Regions from separate parts of the Aeromonas sp. HMWF016 genome, predicted to be linked through region 2. Evidence: riboswitches for the same ligand, from Rfam matches in the RefSeq annotation. Region 2 holds a riboswitch; each other region holds the start of a gene.
The links. A riboswitch is a leader RNA that binds a small molecule or an ion and turns the genes downstream of it on or off. The one in region 2 is predicted to bind cyclic di-GMP.
Positions count from the first base shown of each region.

Region 1: it holds a riboswitch for cyclic di-GMP, as region 2 does, so the genes downstream of both, AACS24_RS20030 (glycosyl hydrolase family 18 protein) here and AACS24_RS08045 (immunoglobulin-like domain-containing protein) in region 2, are expected to answer to the same signal.
Region 3: it holds a riboswitch for cyclic di-GMP, as region 2 does, so the genes downstream of both, AACS24_RS19985 (glycosyl hydrolase family 18 protein) here and AACS24_RS08045 (immunoglobulin-like domain-containing protein) in region 2, are expected to answer to the same signal.

Region 1 is NZ_CAWNWX010000114.1:91,769-95,290, forward strand. It holds gene AACS24_RS20030 (glycosyl hydrolase family 18 protein) at 1-1,792, opposite strand, end outside; cyclic di-GMP riboswitch class I at 1,899-1,986, opposite strand; gene AACS24_RS20035 (hybrid sensor histidine kinase/response regulator) at 2,187-3,522, opposite strand, start outside.
Region 2 is NZ_CAWNWX010000054.1:10,280-13,801, reverse strand. It holds gene prlC (oligopeptidase A) at 1-1,240, opposite strand, end outside; cyclic di-GMP riboswitch class I at 1,665-1,750, shown strand; gene AACS24_RS08045 (immunoglobulin-like domain-containing protein) at 1,805-3,522, shown strand, end outside.
Region 3 is NZ_CAWNWX010000114.1:79,880-83,401, reverse strand. It holds gene AACS24_RS19990 (ExeM/NucH family extracellular endonuclease) at 1-1,136, opposite strand, end outside; cyclic di-GMP riboswitch class I at 1,432-1,520, shown strand; gene AACS24_RS19985 (glycosyl hydrolase family 18 protein) at 1,637-3,522, shown strand, end outside.

The DNA.
Region 1 (3,522 bases), on a different contig from region 2:
CCGGGTCGTGAGACGCGGAGCCGTTCAGCGTCACCTCGGTCGGGCCGGTGACACTCAGATCGCTGCCCGCGTTGGCCACCGGCGGCTTGTTGGCTGGCGGAGTGGTTCCCTCGCCGTGACCCAATCCCTCGTGCATGGCATTGAGGATGTCGCCGTTGTCGGCATCGATCTCCCAGGAGAAGAGGCCACCCAGCTTGTTGGCCAGCACATACTGCCCCTTGGCCTTGACCGAGCGGTCGTTGTCATAGGTGATGAGATCGCCGGTCGAAGCCTTGAACAGATAGGGAGCCTCGGCCACATCGTCGTAGCTCTTCTCCCAGCCGCTGCCCATGCGGTTGTTGACGATGTCACGGTAATCGACCACGCCATCCTCCCAGGTGCCTTTCACCTTGCCGGTCGCCTTGCCGGTGAAGGGGTTGTTGCCCTGATAGCCGCTCACGCCAGTCCAGCCACGGCCATACATGGCGGCACCGACCACCAGCTTGCCGGGGTCAACCCCTTGCGCCAGCATCAGGTTGACCGCTTTGTCGGTGGTGTACTTGGTGTTGGGATCCCAGCTCGCCGCGTAGAGGTTGGTCTGGTGACCCAGCTCGGTATTGCTCCAGGCGCCGTTGTAGTCATAGGTCATCATGAAGATGTGGCTCATGTACTGCTGGACCGCGCGGTAATCGACATCTTCAATCTTGTCGTAACCGGCGCCGACAGCGGAGGTGAGCTCATACTTGCGACCAGTCTGCGATTCCAGCTCGTCGAGCATGGCGCGCAGCTCCTTCATCAGGGTCACATAGGTTGCGCCATCGCTCGGGCTGCCCAGTTTCGGGTTGGCGCCCTGTCCGCCCGGATACTCCCAGTCGATGTCCACGCCATCGAAGAATTTCCAGGTCTGCAGGAACTCTTTGACCGAGGCGACGAAGGTATCGCGCTTGCTCTTGTCGCCGAGGAAGTAGAAGGGATCGGAGAGGGTCCAGCCGCCGACAGAGGGGAGGATCTTGAGGTCGGGGTAGGCCTGCTTGAGCGCCATCAGGGCGCCGAAGTTGCCCTTGTAGGGCTCGTCATAGGCGGTCAGGCCGCTTTGCGGCATCTGGACGGCAGCCCAGGGATCGTGGATCGCCACCTTGAAGTCGGCCCGGCCGGCACAGGCTCTCTGCAGTGCCTGGAAGCTGTTGCCGTTCTCGATCTCCTTGAGGCTGTCATTGATGCCATCCCCGCCGCAGATGGGGGTAAAGCCGTAGAGGATGTGAGTCAGGTTCTGGGCCGGGATCTTGTCCACGGTGAACTTGCGCCCGTAGACGCCCCACTCCACGTAGTAGGTGCCGACCACCTTGCCGGACTTGTTGGCGTAGGGCTTGTTGTTCTCCTGCAGCGCAGCCTTGAGCGGCGCCAGGTGGCTGCCGTCGGTATCGGCGACCACTATCTCCTTCTTGTCGGAGAGAGTGCAGCCATCGGCATTGCATAGGGCCACCTGCATCTGGTAGCGGCCCCCCTTGTTCACCTTGAATTTGGCGGTGCCTGCCGCGGCGGCGGGGCCTGACCACACCTCCTTGCCATCGAGCAGCACCTTGGCGGTCTGGCCAACGTCACCGCTCCAGAGGTTCCAGCTCACCTCCACATCGGCGGCATCTTTCACTTTGACCAGATTGTTGTAGGAGGTTGCCGCCTGATCGACTTCGACAATGGCGAACTTGGTGGGGCCCCAGCCGATAGTGGGTTTACCGGGCGCAGCCGCATAGGCGGCAGAGGTACAGAAAAGACCGACCGCAAGGGCCAGCATGGTTGGTTTTGGACTTGGCATTTGTTGTATTTCCCTATTTCGTTATTGTTTGCAACGAAAAGGGCGACGCGCCTGACAGGTAACGCAGACAGCAGTGCTCCTCCTTGGCAAAAGGAGCGCAACAACCTGTGGTGGCCCCGCTATCTTAGGTACTGCTGACCCTTAGACCGGAAGCTTTGCGTCCCGGCCTTTCGACCGGTTTGCCCTTAACACACTTCATTCGCGACAAGAAAAATCGCACACCGACTATAGGGGGGCGATTTGCGAAGTGCTACCTAGTAAAAATGACAGGTGATGGGACTCGTTTCAGGGGAACTGGCTCGATATGGTGAGGATTATTCTGACATCAGCCTCTATCCTTCCCCTTTCGCGCCACTCCCCTCCCTCGAGCATTTGATTAATTTTGTGAGCTGGCTCACTGCACCGGCAACAACAAGCTGTTCATCAAGGCGCGCAGCTTGAGCGGTTTGACCGGCTTGCTGATGTAGCCGTATCCCCGCTCGCGGATCTGCGCCTGCAACTCGCTCTTGCGATCGGCGCTGATGATGATGCCCCCCAGCTCGTCACCACACGCCTGCTGCAGCGCGGCAATGGCCTCCAGCCCGGTCTTGCCGTCGTCGAGGTGATAGTCCGAGAGCACCAATCGCGGCACAAACCCTTCTGCCACCAGCGCCTCGGCATCGACCAGATCAACGGCGCAGCGCACCTCGCAGCCCCAACGTCCGAGCAGGGTGCTCATGGCGATCAGAATATCCCGTTCGTTGTCGATGCAGAGCACTCTGACCCCCTCCAGCTGGCTGTCACGCACCACTGGCGCCGCCAGCTGATGGGCCGTGACCGGCCGGGTGGCCAGATTGAGTGTCACCGCAAAGACCGATCCCTTGCCCGGCCAGCTCTGCAATGTGAGCTGGTGACCCAACACCAGCGAGATGCCGCGGGCAATGGCGAGCCCCAGACCCAGACCTTGCTCCTTGGCGGTGCGGGAGTGATCGAGGCGGGAGAACTCATCGAAGATCGCCTCCTGCTTGTCTTGCGGAATGCCGGGGCCGTTGTCCCACACTTCGATGCGGATCTTGCTCCCCAGCCTGCGACAGCCGAGCAACACCCGACCGCCCGGGTTGTAGCGAAACGCGTTGGTGAGGAAGTTCTGCAGCACCCGCCGCAGCAGCCGCACATCGCTGTGCACCGCCAGCTTGCTCTCCACCACCGAGAAGTGGATCCCCCCCGCCTGTGCCAGTACCCCGAACTCCGCCTTCAGGTTGTCGAACAGATCGTGCAGAGCGAAGTCGAGTTTCTTGGCCTTGAACTTGCCCGCCTCAAGGCGCGAGATATCGAGCAGATCGCTGATGAGATCCTCGGTCGCCCCCAGCGCATCGTCGATATGGCGGGCGATCCGGGCTGGCTCCTCTTCGGCAGGCAGCATCTCCAGCAGGGAGGAGGTAAAGAGCTTGGCCGCATTGAGGGGTTGGGTCAGATCGTGGCTGACCGCAGCCAGAAAACGGCTCTTGGATTGATTGGCCCGCTCCACCTGCTGGTTGACCAGCAGCAGCTGGCGGTTGAGCTCGGAGAGCTCGCGGGTACGCTCGGCGACCCGCGCCTCCAGATGTTCGTTCGCTTCGCGCAGCACCCGCTCGGCATCACGGAATGGCGTGATATCGGTAAAGGTCATGACAAAACCGCCTGCCGGCATGGGATTGCCCTGCATCTCGATCACCCGCCCATCGGGACGTTCCCGCGCCGAGATATGGGCA
Region 2 (3,522 bases):
GGGCGTAGAGATCGAGATAGAAGCTACCACGCAGTTCGTCCTCGCTATCGAAGATGTCGTAGAAGCGCACATCCGGATGCCAGGTGTCGATGCCGAGGCGCTCGCGCACTTTCATGCCGAACACCCGCTTGACCACTTCGAACAACCCCTTCACCACCTTGTTGGCGGGGAAGTAGGGGCGCAGCTGCTCGTCGGAGATGGAGAATTTGTGCTGCTTGAGCTTCTCGGCGTAGTAGGCGAGATCCCAGGCTGCCAGCTCGCTCTGGCCGTGTTGTTCGGCGGCAAAGGCGCGGATCTCTTCCAGCTCTGCTTTGCCTTGCGGCAGGGATTTGGCCGCCAGATCGGTGAGGAAATCCACCACCTGGCTGGTCTTGTCAGCCATCTTGGTCGCCAGCGACAGCTCGGCATAGTTGGCAAAGCCCAACAACCGGGCCAGCTCGCTGCGCAGGGTGAGCAGCTCGGTCATGATGGCGGAGTTGTCCCACTTGCCAGCATTGGGCCCCTGATCGGAAGCGCGGGTGGTGAAGGCTTCATACATCTCGGCCCGCAGCTCGCGGTTGTCGGCATACATCATCACCGGCAGGTAGGAGGGAATATCCAGCGTGAACAGCCACCCCTCCTTGCCTTTGAACTCGGCCATCTGGCGAGCCGCCGCCAGCACGCTCTCCGGCAGACCGGCCAGCTCAGCCTCATCGGCCACCAGCTTGTGCCAGCCCTGGGTCGCATCCAGCACGTTGTTGCTGAAGCGGGAAGCCAGCTCGGAGAGGCGGGCCTGAATTTCGCCGTAGCGCTGCTGCGCCTCGGCAGGCAGACCAATACCGGAGAGGCGGAAGTCGCGCAGGGTGTTCTGGATCTCCTTGCGCTGGGCGCCGCCAAGCCGCGGGAAATCATCGCTCTCGGAGAGCGCCAGATAGGCTTGATAGAGCCCCTCGTGTTGACCGACATAGGTCTGGAATTCGGAGAGCAGCGGCAGACAGGCATCGTGGGCCGCGCGCAGTGGTTCGCTGTTGAGCACGGAGTTGAGGTGGCTGACCGGTGACCAGATCCGCGCCAGACGGTCGTTGACCTCTTCCAGCGGGGCGATCAGGCTGTCCCAGGTGTGGGGCTCGGAGTGCGCCAGCACATCCTTGATCTTCTGTTTGCAATCGGCGATGGCCTGCGTCACGGCGGGCTGTACATGATCAGGCTGGATCTGGCTGAAAGGGGGCAGCGAATCCATTGACAGCAAAGGGTTATTCATCCCGGTTACCTCTTGTTTGGTCTTGAACAGACCGCTTTAGCAGCTCTTCATGGTTCTCTAACATGTGGCCAAGTCACGCAATAATCAAGCTTCAATCCGCCTGTCGGCACGGTTTTCCCCTCTTTGTGAGCTCAAACACCTCTCTGCCAGACACTGGACGGCAACAGCATGAATAATCGGTACTTTTTTGCTCTTTTTACGGCTTTTTCAACTCTCGAACAACAAGGGAGCAGACCAAATCCAATCAACAAAGGAGTACATCACAACAGACTATCACCGGCCCTTTCCATGCTTGGAAAATAATTAATCAATAAGTTAATAACTAAAACAAATCATGCACATACGTTGATTAATTTGTTTTTAAGTGCATATCATAAGCAGCCTGTTACTCAGGTCACTTGATTCTCCGTGCCGCACGGAGAACGGGTGAAAAAGGCAAAGTGAACCGAAAGGGCACGACGCAAAGCCACCGGTCTAAGGGAGATTTCCTATGACAGCGGGGCTGCCCCCGGGAGCGTTCGGCCATAGCTGGACGCTCCGTTTGTACTGTATGGAGATATCAAGATGAACAAATTGAAGTTATCCCTGCTGGGCTGTCTGCTCGGCATGGGCGCCCCCATGGCGCAGGCCGCCTCGGCCGGTCAGGCCATGGTCAATCCCCAATCCGGAGTCGTCGTGGGTTACTGGCACAACTGGTGCGGTGGCTCTGGCTATCAGGGCGGTACCGCTCCCTGCGTCAAGCTCGACCAAGTCAATCCGCAATACAACGTGGTCGATGTCTCCTTCATGAAGGTGTATGGCAGCGATCCCATCCCCACCTTCAAGCTCGACCCGGCTACCGGCATGAGCGAGAGCCAGTTTATCGAGCAAATTGCCCTGCTGAACAGCCAGGGCCGCTCCGTGTTGCTGGCGCTGGGCGGTGCCGATGCCCATATCGAGCTGCGTACCGGTCAGGAGCAGGCCTTCGCCGACGAGATCATCCGTCTGGTGGAGACCTATGGCTTCGACGGTCTGGACATCGATCTGGAGCAGTCCGCCATCACTGCCGCCAACAACCAGACCGTGATCCCGGCTGCCCTGCGGCTGGTCAAGGACCACTACCGCGCGCAGGGGAAAAACTTCCTCATCACCATGGCGCCCGAATTCCCCTACCTGACCGCCAGCGGTCTCTATACCCCCTATCTGCGGGCGCTGGAAGGCTACTACGACTGGATCAACCCCCAGTTCTACAACCAGGGGGGCGACGGCATCTGGATCGACGGGGTAGGCTGGATCGCCCAGAACAACGATGCCCTGAAAGAGGAGTTCATCTACTACATGGCGGACTCTCTCATCAACGGCAGTCGCGGCTACTACAAGATCCCCCACGACAAGCTGGTATTCGGTATCCCGACCAATATCGATGCCGCCGCCACCGGTTACGTCAAGAATCCACAGGATCTCTTCGACGCCTTCAACCGCCTCAAGAGTCAGGGTCAGCCCCTGCGCGGCGTGATGACCTGGTCCATTAACTGGGACATGGGTCGCAGCGCGGCCGGTCAGGCCTACAACGAAGCCTTCATCAAGAGCTACGGCCCCTTCATCCACGAGCAGAACATCACCCCGCCGGACGAGAACGGCAAGCCGGTGTTCAGTGGCCTGAGCGATGCCCGCGTCAAGCACGGCACCCGCTTTGACCCGCTGGCCGGCGTCAGCGCCAGTGACAAGGAAGATGGCGATCTGACCAGCCAGATCCAGGTGGAAGGGAGCGTTGATACCCAGCGTATCGGCCTCTATCCCCTCACCTACAAGGTGAGCGACAGCGACAACCAGACTACCGAGCAGGTTCGCACCGTCGAGGTCTACAGCATGAAGCCGGTCTTTACCGGTATTGCGGACACTACTATCGAGCTCGGTACGCCGTTCAACGCCATGGCCGGCGTCAGCGCCCATGATGAGGAAGATGGCGATCTGACCGCCAACATTCAGGTCAGCGGCAACGTCGACAGCAGCAAGGTCGGCCGCTACACCCTCACCTATCAGGTGAGCGATAGCGCAGGCCAGCGCGTCACCCAGCAGCGCAACGTGACCGTCAGGGAGCAGGGCGCCATCTGTCAGAACAGCTGGGATGCCAAAAAGACCTACGTCGGCGGCGACATCGTCAGCCACAACGGCAAGAGCTGGCGCGCCGAATGGTGGACCCAGAACGATGAGCCGGGTACGACCGGTGAGTGGGGCGTCTGGCGTCTGCAGGGAGAGAGCGACTGCGATGGTGGCGAGAAGCCGCCGGTGATCGGCAGCAG
Region 3 (3,522 bases), on a different contig from region 2:
TTGGTGCGCTGCTTCTCGAAGTCGGCCTGGCTCTTGGCGCCGCGGTTGCACCCTTTGGCGTTGTCGGCATCCGCCTGATCTTTGCACAGCACGTTGAGCGCGCCGCCAATGCTGGAGTGGCTGGTGAAGTAGTTGAGCACGTTGAAGCTGCCGATCCGCAGATTGCTGCCACGGGCCCGGGCGGGGGCCGGCTGGCGGTCATCTTCCGGTGTACGCAGCAGGGCGCCGGCGCTCAGGGTGACATCGTTCGGTACCACCAGACGGAAGGCATCCTTGTTGTAGACGATGACCCCCTCCAGCCCGGTCAGTTGATCACCGATACGCAGATAGCCCTGATCGGCATCCCAGCCCGGGAACCAGGGCAGTACGCCATCCGGCGCCTTGTAATCAGACTCGACCACCAGCCGGTTGCTGCCATTTTTGGCGGCCAGAGCGACCGCTGCCGGACTGCTGGCAACATGGATCTGGGTCGGCTTGAGCAGTGGCGCCTTGTGGGAGAGCTCGACGTTGTTGCGATAAACCTTGTAGTCGAAACCGTAGTTGCGGGTCAGGTGGAGATCGCTGCTGCTGTCGAGCCGTACCCGCATCCCTTCGTGGCGATTGAGCGCCTGCGCCAGCGTCTCCCCTTCATTGACCTGCAATACGCTGGTTGGCACCGTCAGCCCCTGCGCTGTGACCTGCAGGCGGGCCTTGTTGGCCTCGAAGGTGGGTTTGAGCTGGGTGCCGCCGTAGTACTCCTCGACCCTGGCTTCGAGGCAAACTTCTGCCCCCGGTTTGAGGGTCGGGTAGTTGGCCGCAAGTTTGCTGTCATTGAGATAGACGAAGATGCCATCCGAGGTGGCCGGGTTGCCATCTCCCGCCGGATCAGTCAGATAGAAGCCTTTGGTCAGGCTCTGGCCGAGGGTGGTGACGACACCGCGTACCATGAAGGTACCCGGACTGATTTTTCCCGTAATGTTGCCGTTTTTATCGGTCACCGTGTCGGTAGCAAATGGGCTCCCTGATCCTGTTCCCTGAATGGTCGGGATCGGGGTGAGTTGCGCCGGATCTGCGGGGCAGACGAAGGCGGCGTGGGCGCCGGGGGCAGTGAGGGCCAGCCCCACGGCCAGCGACAGCAGGGTGCGAGTACCTTTCATAAGAGTTCCTTTTTTATTTTTGCCAGTGTTTCCATAGTCCTGGTCGTTGACCAAGGGCGCGCATTGTCACATTTCTGGCATGTCACACCAGTGAGCCAACGCACATTATAGGGATACAAATGAGCTCGCGTTGGTGTTTTTTGACTTGGCTAACACTTTGAAATTACTGACAAAATACTTAACTGCTGTCGTGGTGGGAAAGTGTGATCCTGCTGGCAACCACATATTTTTCTCCGAGAATGAAGATTGAGACTCGGCTGCATGCTTTCTATACTCGGTTTGTTCCTCACGGAACCCAGGTAAAGGGCAAACCGGTTGAAATGCCGGGACGCAATACCTCCGGTCTTTCGATCAGATAATGATCCAGATAGCGGGGTTTCCCTGGGTGAAGAGGCAGTGTGCGGCAAGTCCATGGCCGGTAGTCTCCCTCCCTTCATGCAGGTTGCGCTTGTGCTTTGCCTTGGTCACCAATGCCAAGACAAAACAAGGAAGATAACAATATGCAACAGTTCCTGAGGCCCAGCCGGCTTGCCGTGCTGGTGGCCATCTCTGCCATGCCCGCCTGGGCGCAGGCAGCCTATCCTGCCTACAAGGCCGGTACCGCCTACAAAGCCGGTGACATCGTCAGCAATGCCGGCGCCCTCTATGAATGCAAAGAGTTCCCCTACTCGGGCTGGTGCGGGGCATCACCCTATCACTATGAACCCGGTGTCGGTGTGGTCTGGGCGGATGCCTGGAAGCTCTACGGCGGCGAAGTACCGCCACCGGCGCTCGGTGTGGCCGTCAGCTCGCCGGCTGCCGGTGCCAGCTTCAACGAAGGGGCCAGCGTGGCGCTGGCGGTGACCCTGAGTGGCCCGGTCACTGCGCTGGCCCGGGTGGAATACCTTATCGACGGCAAACTCGCGGCCACGGCCAGCGCCTCGCCCTGGGGCGCCAGCTGGAGTGCCGCAGGCGTTGGGGCTCACGCCCTGAAAGCGCGGGCGCTGGATAAGGATGGCAAGGTACTGAGCGAGGCGGATTCGAGCTTCAACGTTGCCGCCGTGGTAGCACCAGAGGCGCCCAAGGTGAGCATCAGCAGCCCGGCCAGTGGTGCCAAGGTAACGCTGGGTCGCAGCGTGGCGGTGAGCGGCAACGTCACTGATGCCAACAACGATGTGGCCAAAGTCGAGCTGTTTGTCGATGGCAAGAAGGTAGGGGAAGACAATGCCGCCCCCTGGCAGGTCAACTGGACGCCCGATGCCAAAGGCAGTGCCTCCCTCAAGCTGGTTGCCACTGACAAGAGCAATCTGGTAGGCGAGTCAGCGGCAGTGAGCGTCACTGTCGAGGAGGCCGCACTGCCGCCGTCCGGCGGCAACCTCTCCTGCGATATCCGCCAGATCTACCGCCCGGATGGCTACGAGTGCATGGGTGATGACCATGCTCGCCGGGTCATCGGCTACTTCACCTCCTGGCGCACCGGCAAGAATGGCCTGCCCGCCTATCTGGTGAGCGATATCCCCTGGAGCAAGATCACCCACATCAACTACGCCTTCGCAGCGGTGGACGAGCAGAGCCACACCATCAAGGTGGATGACTCGGCGACCAAGATGACCTGGGATGGCGTGCCGGGTGCCGAGATGGATCCGGAGTTCGCCTACAAGGGCCACTTCAACCTGCTGTCGAAGTTCAAGAAGCAGTATCCGGACGTGAAGACCCTGATCTCAGTCGGGGGCTGGGCCGATACGCGCGGCTTCTACACCGCCACCACCAAGGGCGATTGCTCGGTCAATACCGACGGCATCAATGCGCTTGCCAGCTCGGCGGTGAGCTTTATCCGTCAGTACGGTTTTGACGGGGTCGATATCGACTACGAATACCCCACCTCCATGAAGGATGCGGGCAACCCCAACGACTTCCCGCTCTCCAACCAGTGCCGCGGCAAGCTGTTTGCCAACTACAAGGTGATGATGCAAACCCTGCGCAGCAAGCTGGATACGGCGGGCAGCGAGGATGGCCGCAAGTACATGCTGACCATCGCCTCGCCGGCTTCGGCTTATCTGCTGCGCGGCATGGAGAACTTCCAGGTCACCCAGTACCTCGACTACGTCAACCTGATGACCTACGACTTCCACGGTGCCTGGAACCACTTTGTCGGTCACAACGCCGCCCTGTTTGACAATAAGGCGGATGCCGAACTTGCCCACTGGGGCGTTTATACCCAGAGCCAGTTTGGCGGTATCGGCTACCTCAACGCGGCCTGGTCTGCCCACTACTTCCGTGGCGCATTGGCGGCCGGCAAGATCAACGTGGGCGTGCCTTACTACACCCGTGGTTGGCAGGGGGTCAGCGGTGGCACTCACGGTCTGGGTGGCAAGGCAGCACTGCCGAGCCAGAGCGATTGTCAGCC